DNA from 3 places in the Paenibacillus sp. FSL R10-2736 genome. Region 3 is predicted to be linked to each of the others. Evidence: riboswitches for the same ligand, from Rfam matches in the RefSeq annotation. Region 3 holds a riboswitch; each other region holds the start of a gene.
What was found. A riboswitch is a leader RNA that binds a small molecule or an ion and turns the genes downstream of it on or off. The one in region 3 is predicted to bind cobalamin.
Positions count from the first base shown of each region.

Region 1: another riboswitch for cobalamin. It lies ahead of NSQ73_RS22815 (energy-coupling factor ABC transporter permease); the one in region 3 lies ahead of NSQ73_RS27620 (S-layer homology domain-containing protein).
Region 2: another riboswitch for cobalamin. It lies ahead of NSQ73_RS32725 (anaerobic ribonucleoside triphosphate reductase); the one in region 3 lies ahead of NSQ73_RS27620 (S-layer homology domain-containing protein).

Region 1 is NZ_JBBOBN010000001.1:5,320,068-5,330,418, forward strand. It holds gene NSQ73_RS22800 (energy-coupling factor ABC transporter ATP-binding protein) at 1-76, opposite strand, end outside; gene cbiQ (cobalt ECF transporter T component CbiQ) at 337-1,125, opposite strand; gene NSQ73_RS22810 (energy-coupling factor ABC transporter substrate-binding protein) at 1,122-1,418, opposite strand; gene NSQ73_RS22815 (energy-coupling factor ABC transporter permease) at 1,418-2,182, opposite strand; cobalamin riboswitch at 2,457-2,652, opposite strand; gene NSQ73_RS22820 (ArsR/SmtB family transcription factor) at 2,816-3,757, shown strand; gene NSQ73_RS22825 (DUF6171 family protein) at 3,858-4,133, opposite strand; gene NSQ73_RS22830 (alpha-N-arabinofuranosidase) at 4,150-5,646, opposite strand; gene NSQ73_RS22835 (class D sortase) at 5,903-6,595, opposite strand; gene NSQ73_RS22840 (LPXTG cell wall anchor domain-containing protein) at 6,588-6,977, opposite strand; gene NSQ73_RS22845 (hypothetical protein) at 7,012-7,503, shown strand; partial or broken gene NSQ73_RS35005 (ice-binding family protein) at 7,488-8,111, opposite strand; gene NSQ73_RS22850 (peptide deformylase) at 8,324-8,734, shown strand; gene NSQ73_RS22855 (5'-3' exonuclease) at 8,858-9,799, opposite strand; gene NSQ73_RS22860 (putative bifunctional diguanylate cyclase/phosphodiesterase) at 9,930-10,351, opposite strand, start outside.
Region 2 is NZ_JBBOBN010000002.1:1,066,439-1,076,789, reverse strand. It holds gene NSQ73_RS32785 (hypothetical protein) at 1-235, shown strand, start outside; gene NSQ73_RS32780 (ASCH domain-containing protein) at 779-1,123, opposite strand; gene NSQ73_RS32775 (MmyB family transcriptional regulator) at 1,171-2,049, opposite strand; gene NSQ73_RS32770 (zinc-binding dehydrogenase) at 2,182-3,114, shown strand; gene NSQ73_RS32765 (Atu4866 domain-containing protein) at 3,324-3,575, shown strand; gene NSQ73_RS32760 (helix-turn-helix domain-containing protein) at 3,652-3,813, opposite strand; gene NSQ73_RS32755 (AraC family transcriptional regulator) at 3,810-4,526, opposite strand; gene NSQ73_RS32750 (SDR family oxidoreductase) at 4,687-5,424, shown strand; tRNA gene NSQ73_RS32745 (tRNA-Thr) at 5,585-5,656, opposite strand; gene NSQ73_RS32740 (sugar phosphate isomerase/epimerase family protein) at 5,740-6,519, opposite strand; gene NSQ73_RS32735 (MTH1187 family thiamine-binding protein) at 6,570-6,878, opposite strand; cobalamin riboswitch at 7,220-7,450, shown strand; gene NSQ73_RS32730 (hypothetical protein) at 7,567-7,692, opposite strand; gene NSQ73_RS32725 (anaerobic ribonucleoside triphosphate reductase) at 7,789-9,774, shown strand; gene nrdG (anaerobic ribonucleoside-triphosphate reductase activating protein) at 9,771-10,298, shown strand.
Region 3 is NZ_JBBOBN010000001.1:6,440,362-6,450,712, forward strand. It holds gene NSQ73_RS27595 (methyl-accepting chemotaxis protein) at 1-616, opposite strand, end outside; gene NSQ73_RS27600 (ECF transporter S component) at 761-1,447, opposite strand; gene NSQ73_RS27605 (ABC transporter ATP-binding protein) at 1,420-3,258, opposite strand; gene NSQ73_RS27610 (energy-coupling factor transporter transmembrane component T) at 3,174-4,118, opposite strand; gene NSQ73_RS27615 (DUF4430 domain-containing protein) at 4,115-4,954, opposite strand; gene NSQ73_RS27620 (S-layer homology domain-containing protein) at 6,155-8,314, opposite strand; cobalamin riboswitch at 8,507-8,695, opposite strand; gene NSQ73_RS27625 (hypothetical protein) at 8,897-9,085, opposite strand; gene NSQ73_RS27630 (GAP1-N2 domain-containing protein) at 9,086-10,351, opposite strand, start outside.

The sequences.
Region 1 (10,351 bases), 1.1 Mb from region 3:
CACGCAGCGCGGCTTCCTTCGTATCCGGGTAATGAAACACCACCCCGTCAAAAGCCAGACTATATTCCATGTCCATGGCGTACTCCTCTAATGAGATTTGGCAAAGCGGAATCGGATAAATGTTGCACGTTTTACAGCTTTGAATCCTGGATACTCCGGCCTTCTGGGGGATTGTTGTATGGAATACAACAATCTTCCCTCAGAGCCAACTAAATGAAGTGAAATGCTGCCTTTTGTACAACAATTGTGGAATACATCCGATATTTCGGGGAAATTGTTGTACTTTGGGCATGATTTCAACAAAGCCAGCAGATTTCTTGCACTAAAATCTTAAATTCAACCCCGCAGCCACAGCCAAAGCTGCGCCAGCGCCAGCACAGCGATCCCGGCATACGCCCGGACCGCATAACGCCGCGGCACAGGCTGCGCGGTATACGGCGGCAGAATGATCTCCCCCGTGAACCCGCGGGTCAGCAGCCCCTGCGACAATCCGTAATAACGGTGCATCGTATTTCCGAAGAGGGCCCCGGCCATGGCCGCAGTCTCCCGCAGCCTGGCCTTGTAACCTCTTCTGCCGCCGCGCAGCCTCCGGGCCAGCATCAGCCCGTGCGCTGCATCATTCAGCAGGAACAGGAAGCGGTACATAATCAGCATCAGCTCCAGCACAATCTGCGGCATACGCAGCCTGCGCAGCACCTGCAGAAGCTCGCTGAACGGGGTGGTGAACATCAGGAAGAAGAAGCAGCTCATGCAGGCCGAGACTCTGGCCAGCAGTTCACCGGCCCGCTCCAGCCCTGCTGCCGTGATATACGCCGGAAGAGGCTGCCCGGAAATCCGGAATACGCCAGCTTCCCCGGCAGCGGGGTGGCCGAAATCCACGAGCAGCGCCGGTACACTAAGGCAATAGAACAGCAGCGCCGTACCAAACAGCAGCCCATAGGCGCGATAGGGAATTTTGGCATGCAGGATGCACCAGGACATCATCCACAGCGTAATCACAAGCTGCAGCACCGGATGCACGGTATAGGAGAGCAGGAACATCAGTGCCGCGAACGAGCTTTTCCACATAGGAGACAGCTGCCTCAAGGCATTATTATAAGAAAGGACATCAATTCGTCTGATCACTTGCTGATGCTGTTCTGCTTCGCCTGGCCTTGTTTCCCTTTCAGCAGCCCCAGTGAATATCCGATTACCCCGGCACCAATCGCCGCCTGCAATGCGAACAGCATACTCTCCGTCTCACCCGGAAGCTCGGTCAGCGGCTTGAACCAGGGTTCATATTCAGGGTTAATCTCTGTGATTACACCCTCGGCAGCATCATCGGCCCCGCCGAAATCACCACTCACGAACAGCAGCGGCAAGACACACAACAGGACAACGGCCAGCAGCATCAATCCATTTTTCCATTTATTGCTCATTATGCATTTCCCCCTTTGACCTTGCGTTTCAGGAGCGACATTTCATTCGGACTGTACGATTTCAGCCAGTTCCACAATAATACGGTCAGCAGCCCTTCGCTGATGGCCAGTGGAATCTGCGTCACGGCAAAGATCCCCCCGAATTTGAGAAAAGACGCCAGGACTCCGCCATCCGCAGCCGGAAAAGCCACCGCAAGCTGGAAGGAAGTCACTACATATGTCATTAGATCGGCAACCGCCGCCGCACAGAATAAGGCCAGCTTCTCACGGTCCGGCAGCTTCATCATCAGCTTATAGACTGCATATCCGGCAAAAGGCCCCGCGACCGCCATCGAGAACGCATTCGCCCCCAGCGTAGTGATCCCCCCGTGCGCCAGAAGCAGCGCCTGAAACAACAGCACGATCGAGCCGATCACGCCCATCGGCAGCGGTCCCAGCATAACTGCGCCAAGTCCGGTACCTGTAGGATGCGAGCTGCTTCCGGTAACGGAAGGCATTTTGAGCGCCGATAAGACGAAGGTGAAAGCCCCTGCCAGACCCAGCAGCAGCTTCAGTTCCGGATTCTCCCTGGTCATCGATCTAAGCCTGATAATCCCGAGTACGAAGAACGGTAAAAACGCCACCCACCAGAACACAGCCCAGCCTACCGGCAGAAAACCTTCCATAATGTGCATAGCCTGGGCTGTTCCCGGTTCATTCAGCATAAAGTACACTGTAAATCCGGCAATCAGCGCCGCAAAACCCCAAAATCCGCGTTTCTTCATTTGTCAGCCTCCAAGTTTCTTAAATATAGCAAACCCAAAAAACTCCCGCCCTTCAGGGTGGGAGTGTATGTACGCAGGTATGATTCGATAGAGAGCACTGCCGTGCGCCAACAAGGGGTTCTGCACCCGGTCGCTCCGCATGGGCCGCTCAACGCTGTGTCTGCATAACATTGAACCGGCTCTGATCTTGATCTTCAAGATTCCCTCCGGTCCTGCAGGCACATCGCTTCATCTCATTAACCTATCCGTACACCGCTCCTATCCGCGTAGAGTCGTGGTGTGCGTAATCAAGGTAGGTCTCCTGGCTTGGAATACGGGCGCTATACCCTTCGTCTTCCCCGGGGTTCTCCCCGAGTGACATCATGAAGTTCAGCTCTTCCTTACAGTGGCGGGACCGCTCGGGACTTGCACCCGATTCCCTGTTATCCCTTGCCTGATCCGGCAAGAGCACCTTGTTACATCGCTAATCCATCCTACATCATAGCGGAACAGGCTCTGCATGTCTGTGATAAAATTGGAGCGGCTGCGAGGACGCAGTATTCATTTGCTTGCAGGGCAGCGTTCATTTGCTTGTAAGAATATCATTTGAGTAATATAATTATTAACTATATAACCTGAACGTGGAGGCAGCGCATGAAACTTGATCTAACCGAACAATCTTTACCCGTGTACGAAGCGTTATCCAGCGCTGTGCGCCTGCAGATGCTGCGGCTCCTGTCCGAACAGCCGATGAACGTCAAGGAACTGGCCGGGGCGCTGAAGCTCAGCAGTGCCATTATGACGATGCATGTGCGCAAGCTGGAAGCTGCCGGGCTGATCCGCAGCCACATGGCTCCCGGACGCAGCGGACTGCAGAAGATTTGTACACTGGCCGCCGAGAGTGCTGAGATTATTTTCCCCGGACAAGCCAGAACACAGCGCAGAGGCTACCGTAAGGAAATTCCCGTGGGCCACTACTCTGATTTCCGGATTGAACCGACCTGCGGCTTATCTACAACCGAGCGGGTGATCGGCAACTTCGACGATCCGCGGTATTTCTGGGATCAGGAGCGGGTGAATGCGGGCATTCTGTGGTTCGGCAAAGGATTCGTAGAATATAAAATCCCGAACTTCCTGCTGTCCAGCCAGAAGCCTGAGGAGCTGGTCATCACGATGGAGATTGCCTCCGAAGCCCCGTCCATTAATAATAACTGGCCTTCCGACATCACCTTCACATTGAACGGTCAGCGGCTCGGCTTCTGGACCAGCCCCGGCGACTACGGGGACAGCCCGGGCAAATACACTCCTGCCTGGTGGCCTGCGCTCACCAACCAATATGGACTGCTTAAGCAGCTGAGGATTACTCCGGCGGGCACGTTCATGGACGGTCAGAAGCTGTCAGAGGTTACACTGGAGCAGGTCGGTATCCGTGATAAGCAGTGGACGTTCAAGGTCTCTGTGGAAGAGGATGCGGAGCATATCGGCGGCCTTACCTTATTCGGCAAGGGGTTCGGCAACTATAACGAGGATCTTGTGTTTGAGCTCTTTTATACAGATGCAGTTGAAGCATCGGCAAGTGCCAGCCGGACGGAATGACCAGGACTGGACAGCAAACAGCGGCAGCAGGAGACCTTAAGCTCAGGTCTCCCGCTGCCACTGTTGTGGTTACGGGTGTATTGCAGGGCAGCTTTGCAGTTTAATCAGTCACCGGCTGCCACAGGCCGCCGCCCGGCAGCGGACAGCCGCGCGCCTTCAGCCGGGCCACGACCGGTATAATGCAGCCGCAGGCAATGCAGGTTACGCCATCCTGCAGCTTGGGACAAGCTCCGCATAGGGCAACCCGCTCGGCGTAGACTTCGTCCGGGGCTGTATTCTCCGGATTGAACATGGAGGAGGCGAGAATCCGGGCAATCTGCGCTTCCGTCACCTTGTACTCTTCCCGGCATCCCTTGCATGCTGAGGTTGTAGTCATGCTGCGCTCCTTCCCGTTAAGCTCCCGGAGTAATTGCCAGTACTGTCACCGACATTGGCGGCAGTTCAACCGTAAGGGTGTTGGCTTCAAGCTGGAAGGCGGTGAACGGCTGCGGTACTACCGCTTCCGGCTGCCCGAAGGTATTGTGGGCATCGATGGAAGACCCGGCAAGTGTAGTGCCGCTTACGGCTGCTGACTGTCCAGCCAGTCCGCGCAGCTCCAGCGGCAATACTGCCGGTGCAGCGTGATTCAGGTTGCACAGGCTGACATGAATGACACCCTCTGCTGTTACGGAAGCTGAAGCAGATACTTCAGGAATCTCCACGCCCTCATAGCTGTATACCGGACTATCCACCGTCAGATCCAGCAGCTCCGCATCCTGATGTACTTTATACATATTGAATACATGATAGGTTGGAGTCAGCAGCATTTTCTCGCCTTCGGTCAGGATTACAGCCTGCAGCACGTTAACGGTCTGGGCAATGTTCGCCATCCGCACACGGTCGCTGTGCTTGTGGAAGATATTCAGGGTCAGACCGGCAACCAGCGCATCGCGGATCGTGTTCTGCTGGTAGAGGAATCCAGGGTTCGTACCGGGTTCCACATCATACCAGGTGCCCCATTCATCGACGATCAGGCCCACTCTTTTGTCCGGATCGTATTTGTCCATAATGACACTGTGCCGGGTAACCAGCTCATCCATGAACAGCGCCTTCTTCAATGTGTTGAAATATTCATCCGTTCCATAGCCGGTAGCCGCACCTTTATTAGTCCAATCCGAAGTCGGCAGGGTGTAGTAGTGCAGGGTAAGCGAATCCATGAAGCGGGTGGCTTCGCGCATCAGCACTTCGGTCCAGTTATAGTCATCCGAGTTCGCGCCGCAGGCGATCCGGTGAATCTTGTTATCCCCATAGTTGCGCACATAAGTCTGATATTGGCGGTACAGGTCAGCATAATATTCAGGACGCATATTGCCGCCGCAGCCCCAGTTCTCATTGCCCACGCCGAAGTAAGCTACACTCCAGGCCTCTTCCTGGCCGTTCTTCTGGCGCAGCTCAGCCATTGGAGATACGCCGTTAAAGGTCAAATACTCAACCCACTCGGACATCTCCTGTACCGTTCCGCTCCCTACATTGCCGTTGATGTACGGCTCACATTCCAGCATGGCGCAGAGCCGCATGAATTCATGTGTACCAAAATGATTGTTCTCAACCGCACCGCCCCAATGGGTATTGATCATCCGCTTGCGTTCTTCACTCGGGCCAATGCCGTCCTTCCAGTGGTATTCATCGGCGAAGCAGCCGCCCGGCCAGCGCAATACGGGAATCTTCATTTCCTTAAGCGCTTCCACTACATCGTTGCGGATACCCTTCGTGTTCGGAATCGGCGAATCTTCCCCTACCCAGATGCCTTCATAGATACAGCGTCCCAGATGCTCAGCGAAATGTCCATAGATGTTACGGTTAATTGTACCTTTGCGGATATCAGTGTTCAGTACGATGCGTTCTGCCATTTCAGTTAACGCTCCTCTTTAAGTTAATATATTTGTTAATCATTTAACACTTATATTAATATTATAGTCAGGCTTCCGCCGGTTCGTCAATCTTTAAATTAAGTATCTCGTGCTACCGTTTCTTAAGAATTTTTCCATCCTTCGCTGCGGTGGCGCATAGAATGTAGTACTTCTTTGGGTGGTCAGGCCCGTTTTCCCTCCAAAAAAAATCCTTTGACACCGAGATGTCAAAGGATAAAGGTAAGCCGAAAGATTTTCATGTTGTGGGGGAACGGACTTCAGCAATCAGGTCTGCGATGAGAATATAACGGTCGGGAGCCGCGCCGATAAAGTGAAAGGGGTAGCAGGTACTTACGGTTAGGACAGCGTGGTCTGTAGGTACAATAATCGTTTTATCGTCTTTATCAACAATCCGTATAGCACTTATCTTATAGGTGAAAGAACCGGCTGATGTATCAACGATTAGCTTGTTTCCTATTTCCAGCTCGCCTAATTTGGAAAAGACAGTATCCCGGTGTCCGGATAGAACCGAATTGTTATTCTCACCCGGCAGTACGCTTTCCGGGAAATGTCCAATTCCCTCCTCCAGCTCATCCTCGTCTGTCCCGTGTATAATCGGAAGAATTTGCTGTAATGCCGGAATTATCAGCTGTCCGATAACATCGCCTTCCAGCGGCCTTATGGGATAGAGGATATCATCCTGCGGCGGTATGCTGCTGGAATCGCCTGCTTCTACAGGAACGGCGATGCTGCTCTTTACACTATTGCGCAGATCAGCCTGAATTGGGATAAGATGAGTATTTTCGCTATAAGCAACGGGTACCGCTTGCGCCTGGATATGAATCAGAGCCCAAGAGATAGACAAGATCCCCATAATCATTGATACCAGGGAGATAACGTATATCTGTTTTCCGGCTTGTACTTTGTGCTCAGTGTGCCGCTTATTCACGAAGCTTTCTCCTCCATAAGATTACTCCTCCCATTATGGTTAATAGAGATCCTGAGAGAAGCAAGTTGTACCACGGCGTTGCAGTGGCCGGAAGCTGGCCTCCGGTGACTGTAGGTACAGATACGGGAACCGCCTCAAACTTGAACACAGTTCCGTTATGGGAAGTGAATCTTACCAGAATATTATAAGTCCCTACCGGTGCTTTAGCGATCCTATACTTAACACTTTCAGTTCCTTCTATATTGTATAACTTTCCCCCCAGATCGAAATTCCACACTCCTGTGTCTTCTTGATTATCAGGGAGCTTTGCATCAATAACCATATCCCCGTCCGGAAGTAAGCCTACTTTAATCCATTCCGTTTCTACAATCCAAACAGGCACTGCCGGCAGCTCCGCAGGAGATGAAGCAGCAGGAGTGTTGACAGGTGAAGCAACGGAGCCTGGCGTTGCTTCAGCCGGGATTGGTGTGGCCGTGGCTATTGGCGTTGCTGTAGACGGTATTGGTGTTGTCATAGCTGGTATTGGCGTTGCCGTGGCTGGCACTGGTGTTGCCGTGGCCGGTATTGGTATTGCCGTAGCTGGTACTGGCGTTGCCGTTGCCGGTACTGGCATTACCGTAGCTGGTACTGGCGTTGCCGTAGCCGGTACTGGCGTTGCCGTAGCTGGTACTGGCGTTGCCGTAGCTGGTACTGGCGTTGCCGTAGCTGGTACTGGCGTTGCCGTAGCTGGTATTGGCGTTGCCGTAGCTGGTACTGGCGGTTGTACCGGTGGTTCCACAGGCGGCTCCTGTACACAAGCCGGAACAGTAATGTTAGACGGGCCCGGGCCAGTGAATGTAACTGCATCTTGTGACAGAATTCTGCCATTTATAATAGTATTAATACCAACCGTTGTTGCTGAAGATTGACTCAATAAACTGCCATTGAACTCCGTATTTGCCGCGAGTGTCGCGGCCCCGTTTACCACCCAATAGATATTACAGGCTTGTGCCCCGTCTGTTAATAGAATCTTCGTACCGGCCGTTGTATCCAATGTCCCAGCAATTTGGAAGATAAAAATATCATCACCGCTAAGCGTTACATCAGCACTGATATTAACTGCACCCGGATAATTATATATACCGGGCAGCAGGATTTCGCCTCCCAGATCTGCTCCAGCCGTTCCATTAACAGTAGGCACCTGTGAATTCGCATACACAATGGCATTACCCAAATCAATGTCAGCAGCATGATAAACACTATCATCTAAATAATTATTCCCATTTGTTATATGTGGAATTACGGTCTGAGTAATAGCTCCCGTATTTCCGGAAACGGAAGTCTCAACCGTTGTCATCGTCTTTGCAAGTAGTCCGAAAGTGGCTGCTGAACCCAAATTCATGTCTATTACCGCAGCTGAAGCGGGCAGCACAATCCTTGAAAAAGACAGCGTGAAAACCAGCACAATTGCGGTGAGTCCTAGATATTTTAGTTTCATACGCATGCTCCCTCTTTTTTTGTTTCCAATTTTTACCATTATATCTTATTAATTCTACAGTAGTCTTGTCAAATAAGCAAAGTAAATCTGTAATTCCGCACCATACACGATATACCGGCACTGCAAAAAACCACTACACACCCGGAGGTGTCTGACGGCTTTACATTATTGTTCTAGCAAGATTCATTTCACTGTCCATACAAAAGATGATATCATGGCAGTGGCAACCAAATAAAAAAATGGAGATTACTATGATCAGACCCATATGTAAAGATATGACGATTCTAAGCCAGAAGTCCACTCCGGCTACCCCAGAGGATCTGCCGGTGTTAACGGATCTCCTGGATACGCTGCGCGCCAATGCGGACCGCTGTGTCGGCATGGCGGCTGACATGATCGGTGTCAACAAGCGCATCATAGTGTTCAGTATCGGACCGGTAAATGTCCCTATGATCAATCCGGTCATCAGCAAGCGTAATAATCCCTATGAAACCGAGGAGAGCTGTCTGTCACATGATGGCGTACGCAGAACTGTGCGTTATGATTCCATTGAGGTAGAGTTCCTCGACCGTAATTTTAAGCCGCAGAACCAGACCTTCACCGGCTTTACTGCGCAGATCATTCAGCATGAGATTGACCACTGCGACGGAATTATTATCTGAGCCCGGCATATGGTATTCATTTGTTAGGGACAACACAAAAAGACCCCTACGCGAGATTTTCGCAAGGGGTCTTCTGCTTATTCAGGAGGCTCTGGCCTGCCTAAGCCTATAACTAAGCTCTTCTCAGCCCAAATCTCCGAGTTCAATCTGTACGATTCCCCGGTCATCCCGGACCTCGGCGATCCCGCCGATCAGATGCATCAGGCTGCCGAACTCCAGCTCATTGAACTTGCGTGCCGCAGTATCCCGCTGCAGTGCCCACAGACAGTCCGCCAGTTCGCAGACCACCGGCACATCGCAGCGGATTTCCGCCAGCTCCCGCGAGAGATGCAGCATATCGAGGTCAGCCTCGATTTTGGCCCGCACGCCTTTGGGCAGCAGATGCAGGTTCTCAATGACACCTTCCACGGTGCCGTATTCGGTCAGCAGCTTGGTGGCTGTTTTCTCACCGATGCCCTTAACGCCGGGATAATTGTCGCTGGTGTCGCCCATGAAGCCCTTCAGGTCAATCACCTGTGCAGGGGTGAGGCCACGTTCAGCAAGGAGCTCCGCCGGATCATACACTTTATAGTTGGAGCGGCCTTTTTTCATAATCACGACCTTGACACTGTCATTCACCAGTTGCAGCATATCGTGGTCGCCTGTGAGAATATAGACCTCCGACTCCCCGCTGTAGCACGAAGCCAGTGTACCGATGCAGTCATCTGCCTCATAACCAACCAGACCGATATTCGGCACGCCCAGCTCGGCCACTACCTCTTTCACGAGGTCAAACTGCGGGATCAGCTCCAGCGGCGCATCAATGCGGTTCGATTTGTAGCCGTCATACTTCTCCGTACGGAAGGTACCCTTGCCCATATCCCAGCAGCAGACCACATGTGAAGGCTCAAACGTACTCACCGCGTCGAAAAAATACTGCAAAAATCCATACACCGCATTCGTCGGAAGCCCGGCGCTGGTCTTGCGGATATATCCTCCATAAGAGGTAGCATAAAAAGCCCGGAACAGCAGAGCCATTCCATCCACGATCATTACCCGGCCCTTAGTTTCTGTTACTGTGCTCATGTGTAACCTCTCCTTGTGCATACAATTTGCATTGCGCCTCTAGGAGTATTCTATCAGAAAACTAGTAATCTTATAAGAGTGCATCCAGATTCCCACAGCTCCAATCATTGGGAGGCCCGGCCGGAATTAACTACTGTAGCACCAAATCATAGTTAAAAATCCCTTCGGACGCCAGTAAATCTTCAAAGTCTCTCACCGCTAAGGGCTTACTGTACAGGAATCCTTGAATCTCATCGCATTTATAATCAGACAGAAGCTCTAGTTCTTCCATTCGTTCCACCCCTTCAGCTATGACCTTCATACCCAGATTGTGTGCCAGGAAGATTAAAGATGATACAATCGCCTGATCACAATTGCTGCTTATCATTTCACGAATGAAGATCCGGTCAACTTTGAGTGTATCTATTGGAAAATACTTAAAATAACTTAAAGAAGATTGTCCGCTTCCAAAATCATCTATCGCGATATTCACACCGGTTGCTTTGATACTTTCTACGGTTGCTATCATGCTCTCCGTATGTGTCAGAAATCCGCTTTCTGTAATTTCAAGTT
Region 2 (10,351 bases), on a different contig from region 3:
GACAGCGGCGGGTGCAGCCATAGCCGATCTGCGGAATGTCCGCACCGAGATGAGAGCCCGTGGTCTGAAGGTCTATGCACAGCAGCAGCTGGAAGTTGGCATTGAAGCCAAATTTGTCTGCAGGGGTTATCATGAACGGATGCTGCTGCTGGATGATGTCATTACCGCCCAGTCTACTATCCGCATGCGCAGATATCTGGGTCTTGGCACTCCGGACTCAACCGCCTTGAGATGAACAGCATTCTGGCGATGTTAATTCTCAGCGTTTCTCCCCTCATAAAAAAGAGGCCCGCCATGATCGGCAAGACCTCAGGGTACCATATTACACCGGGGGATGTTTGGTAACCCCAATATACATCCCTTACCTGAAAATAAGCTGATACCCAGATAAAGATTACATTAAAATCGTCCAATACCCAAGCGTGCCGCAGATAACCACAGCCGCTACGGGATACAGGATCTTCCGGCTTACCTGATCCTTAAACACAATAAACAAACAAAGCATACAAAGCCATGCGATAAGAAGGCTGCCCATCTCTTATGCATACGCTCCTTCCCGGCAATTCTGCCCTGGCTCCTGCAGCATACCGCCGCAGAGCCCGCTTTCCATATATATAAGAAGATTACCCGCTGAATATCCCTATCATACCCGCTGACAGCTGATCTGCATGAAATTTTTATTTATTTGGCCACAAACGGATTCACCACTCCTGCTCAAGAATGGGATATTCCCAGAAACCTAAGCGCCCCTTGACAGGTATAGGATGAGCCAGCGCAACTACCCCCTCCAGCTTCCAGGCATACCGGCCTTCTGCATAATCGCCGAACACATATTCATTCCCGCCCGGCCAGCTCTGCTGCGCCTGCTGAGGCGTAACCCCACAGCAACCGGCCAGCCGGCTGGCGCAAGGATTACTCCGGAGGGCAGATTATCCGCGGTGTAGCCGTGCCGGGCAAGCACTGATTGATACGGCTCCGTCTTGCATATGGCCTTATCTACCTGCATACCGGCATGGATGGCTAAATCCCCCCGGTAAGACGTCGGCCAGGAACGGGTCTCGATCTGTTTTTCACCCAGCGCAATTAAGGTGGCCCAAGGCTGGCGAATCGTCAGACACTTCATACAAGGCTTGCCTCCATTCCAGAAAACACATAATGTCCAGTTTACACTCAGCTTCCCAGTTGTTCAAAAACTGTATGAGCAGCTTCATCGACCGGTAAGTAGGCCTCAATTCTTGGATATAGATGATGGCCAGCGGAAATATGAATTTGCTTGTACCGGATAGGAACCAACTTATCTGAGGCACCCATTCTGGCTAAGATCATTTTGTGCTGACCATACTCGTTACCTGTGTTGTCAGGCCGCTTATTCCAGTACTTATTGAAATCACTGTATTGCCGGAGTCTTTCGAGGCTATGCGTATACCATGGCTCCTGTCTGGAGCCGGTGTGTAATTTTTGGTAAGCATGTATACCCTCCACTGCATGAGATTCCCATAATTCAAAGGATGCGGCATTGAAGGTCGAGCGGGAGCGCACAGGATAATCCGTATTGAAGTGAAGATCTGCCATATTCAAGTCTTTATAGAAAGCTTGATGTGCAGGCAACTCAAATAACCGGCTAAACCGTTCATTCACCGCCTTGATATTTAACATGTGGTTCACAATCATTGCCGGCAGCGGCAGGCTGCTCAGGATCTGCCTCACTTCTTCCAGCGCCTGCTCCATAGCTGCTCCTTCAAGAGCCGGATAGACCGGGAGATAACCGGCAGCCAGCAGCAGAGCATTCCGTTCAACGGCTGTACACTCCAGATATTCAGCAATACAGATAATCATCCGGCGATCCGGCATACGGTGTGAGCGTCCCATTAATAGGTTTTTATACGTAGGGCAAGCCATATCGTTAAGCTCCTGCTGAGTAAACCGTTTCAACAACGGATGGGGTTGATTAGCATAATCCAGTTGACGTGTTACGCGAAGATTCTCAATTTCAGCGATTACCCCCTTCAACGTCTCATCCTGAACGTCCCTATCCTTACGTATAGTCATCAGGCTCACCGCCTTTACCATATTGAGGTGTAATTCTACTCTTGGTACAAGCCAATTCCTACAGTATACTCCACTATGAAAACAGGGCGCAATTTCCATTACGCTTCTAATTATATTTATGGAGGAGATCCTATGAATCGTGCAATTGTTACAGACTCACCGGCTCATGGATATTTGACCGTCAAGGAAGTCGCCGCACCGGAGGCCCAGCCCGGGGAGGCAATCGTTAGAGTGCATGCTTTCTCCCTTAACCGGGGTGAAGTTGTTGATGCAAGGAAGGAGGCTGAGGGATTCCGGCCGGGCTGGGATTTTGCCGGAACTGTTGTCCAGCAAGCCCGGAATGGCACCGGACCCAGAGAAGGAAGCCGTGTCACCGGGCTTCTCCCGATGGGGGCATGGGCAGAGCGAGTAGCAGCTCCCGCTTCGTTCCTGGCAGAGATACCGGATAACGTAACCTTCGCCCAAGCCGCCATTTTGCCTGTAGCAGGCCTGTCCGCACTTTACACCCTTAGAAAGGGCGGGATGCTGCTCGGCAAGAAAATATTGATCACCGGCTCCACTGGAGGCGTGGGAATCATGGCTCATCAGTTAGCCGCACAGTCCGGGGCATTTACAGTAGGTGTAGCAAGAACAAAGGAAAAAGCCCAGGTTGCCCGGGAAGCCGGCGCTAATGAGGTTGTGGTTGGAGAAGCTGCGATATCTCAGGCAATTCCTTTCGGGCCTTATCATCTAATTGTGGATTCGGTGGGCGGTGATACACTGGCTGCTTTGATGCCTCAGCTGGAACCGGGAGGGACCCTAGTCTCGATGGGACATTCAGCCTCTCCTTATTCCACACTTGATGTCAGAGGCTTAGGCGGCAGAACCTTGTACAGCTTCTTTCTTGGAGAAGAAGCTAGCCGTTACTCCGTAGCCGACGATCTCAAACTGCTGGCCGGCCTCCTCTCAACAGGCCAATTAACACCCCTCATTGAAGTGGAAGCGTCATGGGAGAAGATAGCGGAGGTATCCGAGGCGCTGCTGGAACGCAGATATTCCGGTAAGGCCGTGCTGTTAGTCGATTAATTCTGATATAAAAAGCGCCTGTAAAGCACGCACGACAGATATGGCAGACCCGTTTCACCACAAAAGAGGTTAAATTGGTCATAATGTTCTCAATCTCTTAAATGGAGGATTAGGCAACAATCTCAATGAATCAGGCTACCCCCCATTGTATTGAAGGAGGATAATAAACATGCAGAACTAAATAAATAAAGAAAGAAAGGATGAATATAATGGAAGATAGCATTAACCCCTCCCATCCTTATATTGGGATGTGGGTAACCGCAGATGGTTATATAAGGCATGAATTACTGCCTAACGGCCGCTATGATGAAGCACGCGGAAGCAGAAAAAGCGCTTATCAAGGAAGTTATTCTATTACAGGTGATCATATTGAATATGTAGATGATACCGGCTTCACCGCCGATGGTGATTTTCGCGATTCGGTGCTCTATCACGGAGGCATGGTCTTGTATCGGGAGTAAACCAAGTTTCCACATAACAGGAATAACAAAAACACCGCATTCTCAGGAGAATTGGCGGTGTTTTTGTGTGATGCAACTATATCGTTTCCCGGAACCGATGTACATCCCGAATAGGCGGCTGGCCGAACAAGCGGGCATACTCACGATTGAACTGCGTGGCGCTCTCATAGCCAACCTGATAAGCGACACTTGTCGCATCGCTCGTTGTCGCCAGGAGAATTTTCCGAGCTTCTGTCAGCCGCAGGCGTTTCTGATACTGGAGGGGGTCATTGCCGTCACTTCTTTGAAACAGGCAAAAAAAGATGATTTGCTCATTCCGGCTGCTTGCGCGAGCTTCTCCACCCGCATGGGTTCCGCATAGTGGAGATTCATCCCTTCAATCACGTGGGCAATTTGATGGGCACGGCTGCCCAAGAGAGCGAACTGCCGTATAGAGTCCCCTTGCTCAGTCTGCAGCATACGGTAAAGAATCTCGCGCACTGCATAAGGAGCCAGCACCGGTAGATCATCCGGCGTATCCAGCAAACGGATTAGATGCATGACAGCCTCATGAAGCGGATCGCTCATCCGGCTGATAACCAAAGCGCGGGGAGGTTCTTGTCCTGTGTTTTCTGTGACATTAGATTGTTGAATCACATCCAAAATCTGATCCATATCGAACTGTAGCTGAAGGGACAAGTACGGGGTCTCTGGAGAGGCTTCAATGACTTGTCCGGTAATTGGCAGGTGCACGGAAGCGGCCAGATAGCTTCCGTGATTATAACAATAGCTTTCCGGTCCCAGCATTACCCGCTTGGCACCTTGAGCAATCACACACAGGGATGGCTTGTATACCGCAGGCACTGGCGCGGATATGTCGGAAGAACGAATAAAAGAAAGAGCAGGATAGGCGGTAACGATGGTCCCATCTTGTACGGCAATACGTTCGATTCGTTCGGTCAATTCAGTCAAGCGTATTCCTCCATTCTGCGACTATTACAATTTACTTTATTGCATTTTGGAGGATTAGGCAATCTCTTCACAGTATCCGGCTACCGCAAGCTTTGAAGTCGGCAGCATAATGAACATGTAACACCTAAGCGTATTTCATTCATAAAAGGAGCGGTGTGGCATGTCGACATTAAAAGATAAAGTAGTGCTTATTACCGGTGCCAGTAGCGGCATTGGAGAAGCGACCGCCAAATGGCTCGCTAAGCGTGGAGCACAGGTGGTGCTCGGTGCAAGACGGACGGACAGGCTAGAAAAGCTGGCGGAGGAGATCAGAAACGCGGGCGGGATTGCTGAATACCATTCCCTCGACGTAACGGATTTTGAGCAAATGAAATCAATCGTCCAATTTACAGTTCATCAATTCGGACGCCTTGATGCCCTTGTAAATAACGCAGGTGTGATGCCGTTATCGCCACTTGATGCATTAAAGATCGAGGAGTGGAACCGTATGATTGATGTCAATATTCGCGGTGTGCTGCACGGGATCGGAGCTGCTATTCCCGTAATGAAGGAACAGAATTCCGGCCATATCATCAATGTTGCCTCCGTTGGCGCATATACTGTCTTTCCGAAATCATCGGTTTATTGTGCCACCAAGTTCGCGGTCCGGGCGATTACAGAGGGCCTGCGTCAGGAGTTGGGAGCAACAATCCGTACGACGGTTATTTCTCCAGGCGTAACCGAATCCGAACTGGCTGATACCATCACTGATGAGTCAGCCCTCGAGATGATGAAATCCTTCCGGGCCAATGCTTTGCCCTCTTCCGGTATTGCCCGCGCCATTGCCTATGCCCTTGAGCAGCCTGCGGAAGTGGATGTAAATGAATTGATCGTGCGCCCAATGGGGCATCCGGCTTAAACCGCTAAGCAGATTAGGAAATAAGACTTGACGGCTACCAAAAGTGAATTCCGTTACTTCACTCGAATATGGTAGAAGAATGGTAGAGGTTTATGGTGGTACAGAAAAAAGCGCGGCCTCCGAAATCCCCGGAGGCCGCGCTGCATATGAATTCAAAAGATGCTGGTGAAGGGAATTGAACCCCCGGCCTACGCATTACGAGTGCGTTGCTCTACCCCTGAGCTACACCAGCTTAAAGGATAGTCTGCCTGCCAAACAAAAAATATTATAACTCTTTCAGCAGAAAACGCAACCCTTTTTGATCATTCGCGCTGCCTAGTCCTGCATTAGCCCCAGCCCGCGGAAATATCCCAGTGCCTCCTTAGCACTTTCCAACGAGGACACGGCATAAGCCTCTTGCTCTACTATATAGTACAGAATCCCGCTCTCCTCTGCCTTGTCGAAGACGCTCTGGAAATCAACCTGCCCTTTCCCGAGGTCAGTCTCTTCATTATTTGCCCCGAAATCCTTAATGTGAACCAGCGGAACACGGCCGGCATAACGGGAGACATAGTCAATAGGACGTGCTCCGCCCCTGTGTACCCAGCCCAGATCGAACTCTGCAAACATATGCTCCGCAGGAATCTGTTCCAGCCATATATCGATGACTGCTTTGCCGTCTACCTCTGCAAATTCATAATCATGGTTGTGATACCCGTACTGCAGGCCTGCTGCACGGACCATCGCGGAGGCCTTCTCCAGGAAGGGAATCACCGCCGTCACATCCTCCATTGAGGGGTTCTGCGGAAGCGGTGCCGAAGGGGTGATCATATATTGTAATCCAAGTTCCTTCGCATATTCAATTTCTTTGGCTAACGCCCGTTCCATGTTATCCAGACTGCTGAAATCCAGGCCCACATGCGCCGAAGGCGCAGCAAGACCCAACCGGTCCAATGTACGGCGCAGTTCTCCTGCAGACACGCCGAAATAACCGGCGAATTCTACCGCCTGATATCCCATCTCCGCAACTTTGCCCAGTGTACCCAGGAAATCGCGCTCCGTCTGGTCACGCAGTGTGTACATTTGAATCCCGATCTGCTGTGAGGCTTTTGCCATGAAAGATCCGCTCCTTATAGGTTGAATCTGATTACAACTACAGGTACTCTTTACTCTCCTTGCAGCTTGCGTTCCACGGATTCCAGCTTGCTGCGGCTCGTAGAAGGCTTGTCACGACGGTCATCAATCTTAAGCGAGGTGGAAACCCGCTGTGCTCCTGACGTAAACGGCGACTCATGCAGCGCTTCTACCGCAGCAAGAATCCGTGCAACCGGTCCTTCAATAATAGTCCCCATCGAAGTAAGCTCATAGGTAATCCCCTCCACGGTCTGCAGCACACGCTGCATATCGGCCACATAGCTGCTGAGACTGGTACTGCCAGTGCCAATCGGAATAACGGTCACTTCGCCAATCGCCATTATGAAATCCCTCCTGCAAGTTTGATGAGTCTGCTCTGTCCTTACTCCTTAATTGTAACCCTTCAGCGCCTCTCCCACAAATACCCATAGACACCCCCTCTCTATTACTATCTTCCCCGTAAAATTACCAGGATTAGACGCACTCTATTTATGGAGTCTTTGTGGCATCTTTTGGGACAATTTATGACTCATTTAAGGCCATATCCACAGGAAAGTTGTGGATTACCTGTGGACTAACTGTGGATCATCTGTGAGTAAACCTGCGGAACCCGCTCCCCGCGCGGATTCGCAAAAAAATGTTTACAAACACAATATATTGAGTTACTTTTATTTAACAACAACAAAATATAGTAGAAACAGGTGTTTCGCCCTCTTGCCAGGGTTGAAGCTTAATAGGGAAACACGGTGCAAATCCGCTGCGGTCCCGCCACTGTAACCGGATGTTCCAGCTGCCAGACGCCGCTGGAGCAGCATCCTAAGGCAACAAGCCACTAAGGGGCTGCGAGGTCCCTCGGGAAGGCGCCGGAGGGCATGCCGGAAGCCAGGAGACCTGCCTGTTTCTGTGGCACCGGTTAGACTCCTGCGAGGAACAGGCGAGGTGCCCGCATGCGGCCTGCACGAGCAGAGTTAGCCTTTCCGTTAATCGGGCCAGAGGCTGCCGATACCTGAGGACGATAGAATATCGTCCTCAGGTATCGGCTTCTGCGGAAGGTACAAGAACAGGTTCCAGAACAGGACAAGCCCTGTGCCCGTTCGTATTTTCCACATAGACCACCGGCAAATGTCCGCTGTTTCGGATATTTGCAATACGCATTCGGGCATTTCCCGCCTCCCGGCTGGAGATGCCTTTTTACTGATGTCATGGAGCACACGCTTCACGCTTACGATACCGAGAGGAGAGAGCTATACAATGACGCTGCTGGAGAAACGATATAACGAAGGACAAGCTGCACAGGAAGTTCTTTTGGAAGAAGTTATTCATTTGGGACGGGATATTATCGACAGCCGGGATTTGGATCTGCTGCGCGAGAACGCCAACTTGAACGGGGAGAGCTTCTCCGGCAAGATGAGCAAATTCGGCAGTGAATATTCCAAGTGGTACGCCCGCAATTTCACGATGCCGCCACAGCTCGTGCAGGCTATTGAAGATAATGTTGTATATGTACATGACCTGGATCAATATGCCATCGGAACAACCAACTGCATCTTTATCCCGTTTGAACGTCTGCTCCGCGAAGGCTTCAATACCGGCAACGGCAGCGTCCGCCCTCCGAATTCGATTATGACGGCTATGTCGCTGGTGGCGATTATTTTCCAGTCCCAGCAGAATGCCCAGTACGGCGGCGTATCCGCCAACAAGCTGGATTACGATCTGGCGCCTTATGTCACTAAATCCTTCGCTAAGCTGTTCCGCAAAGGAATGGAATATTTCGAGGAAGGTACCGCCGGCGAAGCGCTCGGAGAGGTCACTATGACCCGCAGCGATCTGGAAGAGAAGTATCCGCGTGCCTTCCGTTTCGCCCTGAAAGAGACAGAAATTGAAACCCTTCAGGCTGCGGAGAGCATGGTACATAACCTGAATACCATGTCCAGCCGCTCGGGCGGCCAGATTCCTTTTACCAGTATCAACTACGGAACCTGCACCTCTCCGGAGGGCCAACTGGTGATCAGCTCCCTCTTAACTGCTACTATGAACGGACTTGGCAGCGGAGAAACACCGGTGTTCCCGATTCAGATCTTCAAGTGCAAACAGGGTGTCAACCAGCAGCCTGGTGATCCTAACTATGAGCTGTTCCTGAAAGCGGCAGAGTGCTCTGCACGCCGGCTGTATCCGAACTTCGCCAATCTGGATGCTCCGCTGAATATGCAGTACTACGATCCAACCGATCCGGATACTGAATTTGCTACGATGGGCTGCCGGACACGTGTTCTGGGCGACCGCTTCGGGCGCAATCACTGCTCGGGCAAAGGCAACCTTTCATTCAATACGCTTAACCTTGTACGTCTTGGTCTGGCTTACGGCACAGTAACCGGCCGCCGCCTTGCCGCTGATGAGGAAGGCTTCTTCGAAGATCTTAATCATTATATGGATGTTGCGCTGGACGGCCTGTTGCACCGGTTCCGCATTCAGGCTTCCCAGAAAGCCAAAGCCTCCGATTTCATGATGCGTGAAGGCGTCTGGGAAGGCGGCGAACAGCTTGCACCGGAAGACAGCGTAGGTGAACTTCTGAAGCACGGCAGCCTGTCCCTTGGTTTCATCGGTATGGCCGAGTGCATGAAGGCTATGTACGGCAAACACCATGGCGAAGATATGGAGGTCCATGCCAAGGCGGTGGCTATTGTCCGCCACATGCGTGAATACTGCGACCGCAAGAGCGAAGAGCTGGATCTGAACATTACTCTATTCGCTACGCCTGCCGAAGGTCTCTCCGGCAAGTTCACCAAGATAGACCGCAAGGTTCTCGGTTCCATCCCGGGTGTAACGGACCGTGAATACTATACGAATTCATTCCACATTCCGGTCTATTACGACCTGAGCGCAGCCAAGAAGATCAGCCTGGAAGCTCCATTCCATGAATATTGCAACGCTGGAGCGATCTCTTATGTAGAGCTGAACGGCAACGCCCGCAGCAACCCTGCAGCATTCGTCAAAATCATCAAATACGCGCTGGAGCAGGACATCAGCTATTTCAGCATCAACCACCCGATCGACCGCTGCTCCGGCTGCGGCCACGAAGGTGTAATCGGCACGACTTGCCCATCCTGCGGCGCTCATGAAGATACAACGCATATCCGCCGGCTGCGCCGGGTAACCGGATATCTGACCGGCGACTATCAGACCCGCTTCAATGCCGCCAAGCAAGCCGAAGTACGGGACCGCGTTAAGCATCTATGAACATCTGCGGATATTATCCGGAGTCGATCAATGAAGGAGAGGGATTGCGGGCGGTCCTCTTCTTCAGCGGATGCCGCCACCGCTGCCCCGGATGCTTCAACCCGAAGACCTGGAACTTCAATTATGGAGAGGTCTTCACTCCGGAGCGCAGGCGCGAGATTATCACCGAGATAGCAGATAATCCGCTGCTGGACGGCTTGACTCTGGCAGGCGGGGACCCTTTTTTCTCGGCAGAGGGAGCGGCTGACTTCATCCATGAGCTCCGCGCCGAGCTGCCGGGCTTCCCGGTCTGGATCTATACCGGTTATACGTACGAGGAGCTGACGGCTTCCCCCGGTTCTCCGGAATGGAATCTGCTGGCCCTGTGCCAGGTGGTCATTGACGGACGATTTGTAGAGGAACTCAAAGATACCACTCTCCCCTACCGGGGAAGCAGCAACCAGCGGATTATAGATATCCCGGCAAGTCTTGCCGGAGATACGGTTATACTTTGGGAGCCTGCGCTAAGCTTTCAAAGGGCATAAATCACGGTAAAAGCCGGGCTTACACCCAGCAAAAAGGGCACTAAACTACCGCA
Region 3 (10,351 bases):
TCACAATACTCAGAACCCAGGCAATAGTAATCAGAATGCCGCTTAAAGTGATGGAGCTCTTGGCGCTTGCTACAGTATCCTCATTATGCGCGGATGAATCCTGTACAAGCAGGGCCGCAGTATCCTCCAGCAGGTTAACCATCGTCCGGCGCGATTCACTGAACGCTCCACCCGAGAAAACCTGATAACCCTCATCATTCAGTTTATTGTCGGCAAGATGGATGATATTATCACGCTGGGAGCGGTAGTCGGGCAGAAGGAGCAGATATTCGTTGATATTGGCCGCGATTTTGTCATTGCTGAACTCAACCGTCTTGAGCTGTTCTAAAAGTTCATTGTTCGTAGTGATATTCGTTTCAATAGCCGCCTTAAGCTCCTGACTCTTGGCAGCATCCCTGGTAATGAGATCCTCCAGCAGAAAAGATTCGATCGCCCGGTTATTCCCGCGGATCTCCGTAATGAGATAAATCGGCAGCAAATTCTGTTCGTATGTCTCCTGGGACCTGTCCGCCATTCTGCTGGTGGTCATAATGCCTGTCGTCCCAATGCCTATGAGTAACACTACAATCACTGCAATCAGCAAAGTCATTTTATGCTTAATCTTCAGATGTCTCATTTCTTATAATCCCGCCTTCTCGATATCTTGCTGTAACTGTATTTATCGGAGAATTAGGCCAAAATGTTGATAATACGCTGAAAAAAATGTCGAAAAAAGAAAAATATTATCGATTCATATGAACAAAGACCTATAAACAGCTTTTCACTCTTGAAGCAGTCCGTACTTCTTGCGGAATCTCTTCAGCACTTTGGTCCAACCGCCGGCCAGAATAGCCAGGAAAAAAACATTGGATAAAGCATGGGCCAGGTCAAAATAAAAGCTGGCTCCATAGGTCGCTGCCACAAGCCCCCAGCTGAACGCATCCGGGAGACTGAGAATAACCCAGAGATTCATAATCCAGCCGAACAGGAATCCCCAGATAAAACCGAAGATCAGCAGCCCGGGCCGTTTCTTCATCCACCAGGTATTCCGCAGCCAGCCTGCCGTAAGTCCGGTCATCCCCCAGGCGAACATCTGCCATGGTGTCCAGGGACCCTGACCGAAGTAGATATTCGAGACCAGCGCCGCCACTGCACCGATGACGAACCCCGCCTCTGCCCCAAAGACATAAGCCGACAGAATGACAACGGCAGACACGGGCTTGACCCCCGGCAATGCGGCAAAAGGAATCCGGCTGACCGCAGCAATAGCAGATAATACGGCCAGCAGCACCAGTTCACGGGATGCCAGCTGGCGGCGCTCCAGACGGAGAAACAGCGGCAGCAGCGCAGCCAATAGCAGCACCAGGCTGAGCAGCACATAATGACGGTCTTTCAGCGCCGCTGTTAGCGCGAGGCCAGCCACGAATAATCCCAGGGCAATCAGCAGGGGGGCGCGGAACCGGACCATGTTCGAATCACATCCTCTATTGTCAATGCCTGCGGCAGTATGTCCCGGACCATACGGTTGACTGCCGTAGTATAGAAATAATTACTGCTGAAGAACTCTGCCGGCGCCCCTTCCGCAGTTATGCTGCCGTCAAACAGCAGCGCACAGCGGGAAGCATATTTAGCGGCAAACTCCACATCATGCGTTACGATCAGAATACTGGCCCCCTGCCTGCGCAGTTGCTGGAGCAGAGCAGCCAGCCTGTCCTTGGCTGCCGGGTCGAGCCCCTTAGTCGGCTCATCCAGCAGCAGGATATCCGGCTTCAGCAGCATCATCATGGCAAGTGCGGTCTGCTGCTGCTGGCCGCCGCTAAGATCATGCGGATGGCTCTGCAGCACCCCGCGGAGCCGGAAGACTTCCAGCAGGGCATCTATTTCCCGCCCGGCTTCTTCCAGGGATGCCCCGGCATACTGCGCCATATGCTGCAGCTCCTCAGCCACAGTATCATAGCTGAAATAGAGCAGCGGATTCTGGGCCAGAAGCCCGGTTGTACTCCCCTTGGACAGCTCGGCCTTGCCGCGCTGCGGCTTCATCAGGCCGCCCAGTACATGCAGCAGGGTCGACTTCCCGGCACCGTTCCCGCCCATAACAGCCAGAAGCTCTCCCCGCCTCAGCGTTAGCGAGAGCTTCCTCAGCACCTCCCGGCCTTCCTTGTCGTAGCGGAAAGTAACCTCCCGGCAGCTGAGCAGAATTTCTGCGGATGGTGCAGGAAGGTTCACGGGTGAATCCTGCCCGGGCGGGCCGGAGGCTCCAGCCGGATAAGTAACGGGCTCAGCGGCTGTATTGCCGGGTGTGACAATACACGGAGCTGTAGCAGAGGCTTCATGGGAGAGCGCAGCAGGTAATCCAGCGCCGGGATTAGCGGCCGGATGATCACGAATGACAGTAGCGCATACTCCTGCTTCTGTCACAACAGAAGCTCCCGCCGCCCTGGAATGCAGCCAGCGTTTGCCCTCGCGTACGGTCAGCGGAATATTCTCCGGCGCGGCTGTTCGCGCTTCCGTTGACAGCGCCAGATATAACCGTGAAGCTGCCGGAAGATAAGCCTGACGCGAAGCGAGTGATGCGCTGCCGGCTTGCTGAACGAAAGCGCGCGGGCTCGCATCTGCCACCAGCCTGCCGCCCTCCAGCATCAGCACACGGTCGGCGAGCGGCAGCACCTCCTCCAGCCGGTGTTCGCTGATGATTACCGTCACTGACATTTCCTCGTTCAGCCGCTGCAGCGCCATAATGAATTCCCGGGCAGCTACAGGGTCAAGCTGTGAGGTCGGTTCATCCAGCAGCAGCACCTTGGGTTGAAGCAGCAGCACCGAGGCCAGATTGAGCAGCTGCTTTTGCCCGCCGGACAGCTCATGCACGGATTGGTAGAGCAGCGGCTCCAGCCCGAATAATGCGCAGATCTCAGCCAGCCGGGTCCGCATCACCGCAGGCGGTATCCCCAGATTCTCCATGGAGAACGCAAGCTCATGCCAGACGGTATCCATCACGATTTGCGCATCCGGATTCTGGAAGACCATGCCGATCTCCCCGGCGGCAACGGCTGCGGGAAGCTCTGGCAGGAGCTGCCCTTTATATGTCAGGCTTCCGCTGAACATGCCTACCGGAGCAAGCTCGCGTTTCAGATGGCGCAGCAGTGTCGTTTTGCCGCCGCCTGACGGACCGCAGAGCACTACGAATTCGCCTTCTTCTATTGTGAACGAGAGCTCATGGAGCGAGTCCCTGTCTTCTTCAGGATAGCGGAAGGATACTTGTTCCGCTTTGAGGATCTCCATAACCATTTCTCCTTTCCTTCCAGACCTGCAGGGAGCAGGACGAACAAGCAGAAGCTGCCGTACATCACGGCATCCTGCCAGCCGAAATCCATACTCTTCATCCGGGGATAAATCTCCAGCGTACCGTAGCCCTGCAGCCAAAAGAACAATGCAATCATACCGCTGAGCGTCAGTACCAGCAGAATCAGCTTATCCTGCCGATCCGGCTTGTATATACTGTACGTGCTGCGTTTGGCAACCCCATAGCCGCGGGCCGTCATGGAATCTCCGGTCTGCAGCGCTTCCTCCAGCGACCAGGTGAGCAGCACCTTCAGCAGCGTCATGCCGTCTTGCATCCGCTTGCGCAGGCTTCCTGTGCGGACATCTACCCCGCGCAGGCGCTGGATCAGGGTAATCTGGCGCAGCCGCCGCTGGAATAAGGGGACGAACCGGAGCGCCATCAGCGTAAGTAATGCCGTTCTTGGCGCAGCGGCAGCGAACAGGTACATGAATTTATCTGTCGTTACCGTGTAATTGTATGAAATGAACCAGATGAAGATTGTCAGCAGTACGGTCATCATTATAAGTCCGTACAGCACAGCCTCCAGCGTAATCGGCTGGTCCAGCCAGTAGAAGAGAATATGCGCTCCCCTGTGCGAGAACAGCGGATTCAACACTGCGACTGAGCCGCCCATCAGGAGCATAAAAGGCAGACCGCGCAGCAGCGCTTTCCCCTGGCCCTGCAGCAGCAGCAATGCCAGCAGACCTGCTATTTCCGTAACCAGAAACAACGGATGAAGCCCCAGCAGGGCGAACAGCAGCAGCCCGGCATAATACAGCAGGGCTACGGCAGGATGCGTGGACCGGAAGCCGCTGTTCATGGCGACGCTGCCCCGATATCCTTGCCAAGATCAAGCGTATACAGCCACTCTACCGTATCTCCGGGCTTCATAACCCAGCTGCCGGAAGCCTTGGACGGAAACTCTCCGTTCACCTTATACATCCAGCCGCTCTCTGCCCCGTGATCATATTCGTACAGATTATCTATACCTTCCACATAGGCAAAGGTTTTGCTGCCCTGATATTCCATCTGGATCTTGTGCTGGCGGGTAATCCGCCCCAGCAGCTCCAGCGCAGTCTCATTCTTCTCTATTTCATAAGCCGCCGGAGCCAGAATAACGCCGTGCTCCTCATCTCCAGTAATGGAGAGAGTCACCGTATTCACCGGTGCGGCGGTGGCGGCCGGAGCTGGCGCGGCTGGCTTGGCGGTGGCCGCCGATGCTGGCGCGGCGGGACTGCCGGTGGCCGCCGGGGCTGGCGCGGCAGACTTGCTGGTGGCCGCCGGGGCTGGCGCGGCGGAATTGCCGGTGGCCGCCGGGACTGGCGCGGCGGGACTGCCCGTGGCCGCCGATGCTGGCGCGGCGGGACTGCCGGTGGCTGCCGGGGCTTGCGTAACGGGAGCTTGCTCCGTTACGCCGGGGGCGGCTCCGGCTGGCGCTGCGCCGGAGCTGGAAGCTGCCATGCCGTCCGCCGTGGCGGAGGGTATGGCAGTGCCCTCAGGCCGCGGCGTCTGCGCGGCCTGGGAACTGGCGGGCGGCACAGGCCCGCCGCCTGCGGAATCCGGCTGCGCCTTGGAGCAGCCGGAGAGCAGCAGGACGACCAGGAGCAGGAGCAGCGGATAGAGCCTCGCCCTTCCTGATTTCAATAGACTGAACATTACCTCAAGCACCTCCACAAAAGGGAAAAGAACGGGGGCAGTCAGCCTGTTCCCCGTTCCGTCCAAACACCTTATGATTTCTTAGTGTGACTTATACAAACTAATCCTGAGCAAAGCACCATCAGCCAGCCCCTTGGCCGCTGAGCATCCAGCCCCGCAACCCGAAGGAGCTTCTCTATCGGCTAAAATCAGCCGCTTAAAATACTGGCTGGCACCATACTCTCAGTTTCATTAGCTCTAGCTTCATTAGCTCTAGCCCCACTAGTAATAGCATCATTAGCTTCATTAGCTCTAACTTCACTAGCAGTAGATTCATTAGCTTCATTAGCTTCATTGGCTTCATTGGCTTCATTGGTTCTAGCCCACTAACGGTAGCTTCATCAGCTCTAGCCCCACTAGCAATAGCTCCATCAGCTTCATCAGCTCTAGCCCCACTAGCAGTAGCATCAGTAACATCAGTAGCATCAGTAACATCAGCAGCAGCATCAGTAGCATCAGTAGCATCAGTAGCATCAGTAGCATCAGTAGCATTTTAAATCATCTGCTCAATCCGGGAAAGCATGCCTTCCCGAGCGAAACTCCGCAAAACATCCCTCCGCCGGAACAGCAATTGGATTTATGACACTTATTTATCCTATGCAGTCTTTAATGCCGATCCTAGTTGGATTAATGACACTTAATTCTGCCCCTAGCCGGTCATTCGCTAATTCATGCGAGATTAAGTGTTGTTTTTCCAACTACGCCGCCATATCGGGAGATTTACCGGGAATTAAGTGACATTTTTCCACTTATATATCCCACCAGCACCCCGCACTATCGCTTTATTAGGCTGCTCCATGCAAAATCTTGCAGAAAATACAACTTAACTCCCTTAATCCTTAGGCATTCGGAAGGATTGTTGTATAAAATACAACAATCTTCCCGCTACACCGCTTGTTAGAAGAGAAATGCTGCCTTTTGTACAACATTTTTCGAATATAGGCGATATCCTGGTGAAAATGTTGTATTATGTGCAGGATTTTCAACAAGCATTCGGATTCCCACCCCAAACGCGGGTTGAAATCGTGAGATTCTTGCCCCAGCAGCCCTACTATTCAAATTTCACTGCGGTGAAGACTAAGTTATATATTCATATTTAAGGTTTAGCTTATCTAGGATCTTTTCTTCATCAAGGCTCTTCTTCCTTGACTCATATCCTTCCTAAGGCAATCTGACCGCTACAGCTGCGGCCATTTCTCTGGTTACAGCTGTGGCAGGAGCGAATTCGCCGCCGGTACCGCTCATAATTCCAAGTCCGGTTACAGTACGTACCGCCGTTAATGCGTAGGCGCTGATCTGGTCTTCATCGGTGAATTTCCCGGTTCCGGCTGCTGCCGAAGCCTCGTCCAGGTTCAAGGCTCTCACGATCATTACAGCCATATCCTGGCGGGTAACGGGGCCGTCCGGTTTGAAGGCAGTGCCTGTTACTCCGCTGACAATTCCCAGTTCCTTCGCCTTGTTCACTGCTCCATAATACCACGCATCCGCCTTAACATCACTGAAACTCTGGGCTGACGATGCCGCAGACGGCTCGTTGCCGGTCAATCTCAGCAGTAGTGCCGCAAATTCAGCGCGGGTAATATTCTGCTTCGGTGCAAACACGAGGCTGCTCTCACTGACCCCGCCCATCAGCTTGCGGTCATAGGCCGTGTACACTGACTCCAGCGCCCAAGGCGAGATTGACTTCACATCGGTAAAAGCAGCACGGTCAGCCGCAGCAGAAGCCACGGTCAGCGGCTGCGAATAGCGGACTACCGCAGGTGTGCTGTCTTTGAGATATCCGGTAACGGTAATCGTATATTTATTCGCTGGCAGGCCGCCGGCAACAACAGCTGAACCCGCAGCATCCGTAACAGCAGTTTTACCGCCGATGGATACCTGAACCCCTGCGGCTGGCGAGGATACCGGGTCGGAAGTGAAGGTCGCTTCATTCCATACCCACTGCTTTTGAGTTACTTTTACAGTAATATCTTGTCCAGGCTGCGGCTGTGCAGGGGAGACCGCCACGGACTCTACCACCTGTGTGTTATCCCCGCCATAATAGACAAGCACGCGGTCATTCTCCGCAAGAAGGAAATCACCCATGCCTACACTTGGATAGATCCACGCTCCACCGCGGGCTACAACATACATCCATCCGTCATAGCCGCCAAAAGCACCCGCAGTTACGCCGCCGATTCCCGTCACGTAATTGCCAGCTTCATTGACCAGGGCCACCTTTTTCGCCGCCGCTGCCTTCTCCAGTGCTTGAAGTACATTTCCCGCATATACAGTGCCTTCTGCCAGGGTTCCGTTAGGGCTCTCAATGGCAACGGACACACTAACCTGAGGACTCTTCACAGGTGAATTGCTAAGATCATAGAGCTTGCTGCCTGTGCTGAAAAGCTTGTAAGCTACCAATGCTTCCAGTGCCTGCTCTGTCGAGAGCTGATTGTAGCTTCCGCCCGCTGTATGAGCGAACCCGCCATCTGCTGCCCTATAGCTAAGAAGCTTACTGACTAGGTTTACATTGCCTACGGTATACTCCGCTCCTGCCGGGTCAATGCCAAAGGCGGACAGACCAATAATGGCTTGAGCGACACTCTCGCTGCTGTCACCATAGCCGCCGTTCTTGTCCTGTGCGGTCGCCAGCCAGGCTGCCGCCCGCTGTCCCGCGGTATTGGCTGCCGGATCATCCTTATGTCCTGCCAGCACAGTAAGCACCATCGCCGTCATGTCCGGATCACTAGCCCCCGTAGTCAGGGTGAAGCCTCCGTCAGTGTTCTGTTTGGCCAGGATCTCGGCCAGCAGTTTCGCCGGTGTCCATTTCGCATTGTCAGGAATTGTATAAGTTCCGGAATCAAGCGCCAGCAGTACATAGGCTGCGTTGTTCAGCGTCTGGCCGGTAATTTTATCGTTATTGTAGAGCTTCTCAATCAGATTGTATCCGGCAACATCCGCCGGATTCCCGCCAAGCGCCCTAACCGCAAGCGTAATCCGCGCATAGTCCGTAGCTCTGGCGTAGACACCCTTGGCTGCGGCTACTTTACTCTCAAGCGCCTTTAAATAACTATCCGGAACCTTATAGCCCGCCTGCGCTAGGCCGATGGCCTGCCAGTCGGACTGGACTCCGGCCTTCAGCACAAACTCCGAAGTGGCATAGACTGCCTCAGCTACGCTAACTGCTGTGCCTGAAGGTAGAGATGCCGCGTTATTCCCAGTGCTCGCAGCCGTCTCTGCAAAAGCCTGTCCCGCCGGAGCTACAGCCGCTCCCAGAACCGCGAACATCATGACAACGATCAGACCCAGCCGGATAAACTTGGATGATAAATTGTTTTTCATTGCTTGACCTCTTTCTGTGAATAGAATGGTATAGATGAATCCTGCGTCCTCCGCTGATGCGGGTGCAACATAAAGACCGCCCTGTACAGGGCGGCCGGGGAAGGATACAATACATGCAGCTGATATGAAGTTTCCCTCACACAGCCACTGCTTATATTTGCACCTGTTCCGCATTCTTACCCCCGAAGAATAGAAACAACAACGAAAAAGGCAGGTCTCCTGGCTTAAGCTTCATTGCTTCCCCCGCCTTCCCATCCTATTATCAGACAGTGGCTTCTCAGGAGTCGCTCCGCATTTACAGTGGCGGGACCGCACCGGACTTGCACCGGACTTCCCTTTTAAGCAGATTACAATCGTAGAACCGGCATGGGTATCTGTTGCATGACTGCGCCTGTTTCTACGGAAATCCGCACCTTTTTCCAAAGCTTATTAAATTTGAATATTCACAAACAATCATATCTACTATTCCCCTGTATGTCTATAGACAAGCTGTTTCAATTATAGGCACAACCGGCCCCTTCCGCACAAAAAATCCTGAACAACACTCGCCGCATTCTCCCGGCATATCGTGCTGTTCAGGACTTAAATAGTGATGCTTCCGCTTCCGGCAAGAGCCGGCAGCTGGTTGATTGTATTATGTACAACAGAATGGGAATAAACGTTGAGTGTACAAAGTACAATGACCTCTCTGCCAGCTTTCGCGGAAGCACCGTTGATGAAATGCCGGACTTCTCTTACATCCGGCTTCGCCCAATTCAGGCTCTCACTCAATCATTCCGCATCCGTGTCCGGGCTGGCGGAAGGAGTGGGGTCGGTGCCGGGTGTAGTCTCCGGAGTAGTGCTTGGGGTACTTCCCAGAATGCTCCCCGGACTAGCCTGTAGCTTCAGCGTATAGATTCCGGCGGTGATCACATCACCCGCGGCCAGCTTTGCGCCCGGCTCCAGCTCCACCGTCACTTCATATACGCGCGCAGGTGTTCCTGCGCCCGATGCGCCCGCCGCCGGGGAGGCTTCGGCTTCATCAGAGCCGCCGCTATTTCCAGCGGCTGCATCTCCGCCGCCGTCAGTCCCCACGGCTTCATTTCCGGTCGCCCCGCCGTCAGTCCCGACGGCTCCCTCATCAGAGCCGCCGTCATTTCCGGCGCCCGATGCACCCGCCGCCGGGGAGGCTTCGGCTTTATCAGAGCCGCCGCTATTTCCAGCGGCTGCATCCCCATTCGCGCCGCCGTCAACTCCGGCGGCCAGGCAACTGCTCGCAGTTGCTGCAACCTTGTAAGTGTCAGCAACGTTATTACCGGACATCACAATGATCTCCGCCGGCTTGAAGTCGGAGCACTCCGCCGCAGCGGCAAAGCTGAACACCAGCTTGACACCTGCTTCCCCGCTGCTTTCAGCCCCGCCTGCATTCCCGGTGCCTTCTGTTCCGCTGCTTTCAGCCCCGCCTGCATTCCCACTGCCTTCTGTTCCGCCGCCTTCAGCCCCGCCAGCATTCCCGCTACCTTCCGTTCCGCCGCCTTCAGCTCCGCCAGCGTTCCCGGTACCTTCTGTTCCACCGTTTCCGGTCCCGCTGCCTGACCCGGCGCCCTCATCCCCGCTGCCGATAAGCCGCACAGAGACCGGGGCTTGCTCTTGCCCATCCGCATTGTGGATATCGCCCCGAATCGGGCTTACAGTCGGCTGCGGTGCAGCGGTATCCGCATCCGGCCGCAGCCAGCTGATGGCGATGACGGCTATGATCAATACGATCCCAAGCACGCTGCCGGAGATCAGGATCTGAAATCGGCTGCGGCTGACCCACCGCGCCAGCGGCGAAGCCAGCTGGGAGCGGGCTTCATTGTAGACATTCTGCATGGCGGGCGTTGCGGCCGAGCTATAGCTTTTGCGGAAATCGCGGTTCTTGAACGCCTCGCGGTCGTTCTTCAGGAAATACTTCAGCACCGCCCGCCGGTAATTCGGCCACAGCTTCTTGCTCGAGATGGTGAACAGCCGGTTATGCTGCGACCAGGCCAGGAAACGGTAGACCGTTTCCTTATCATT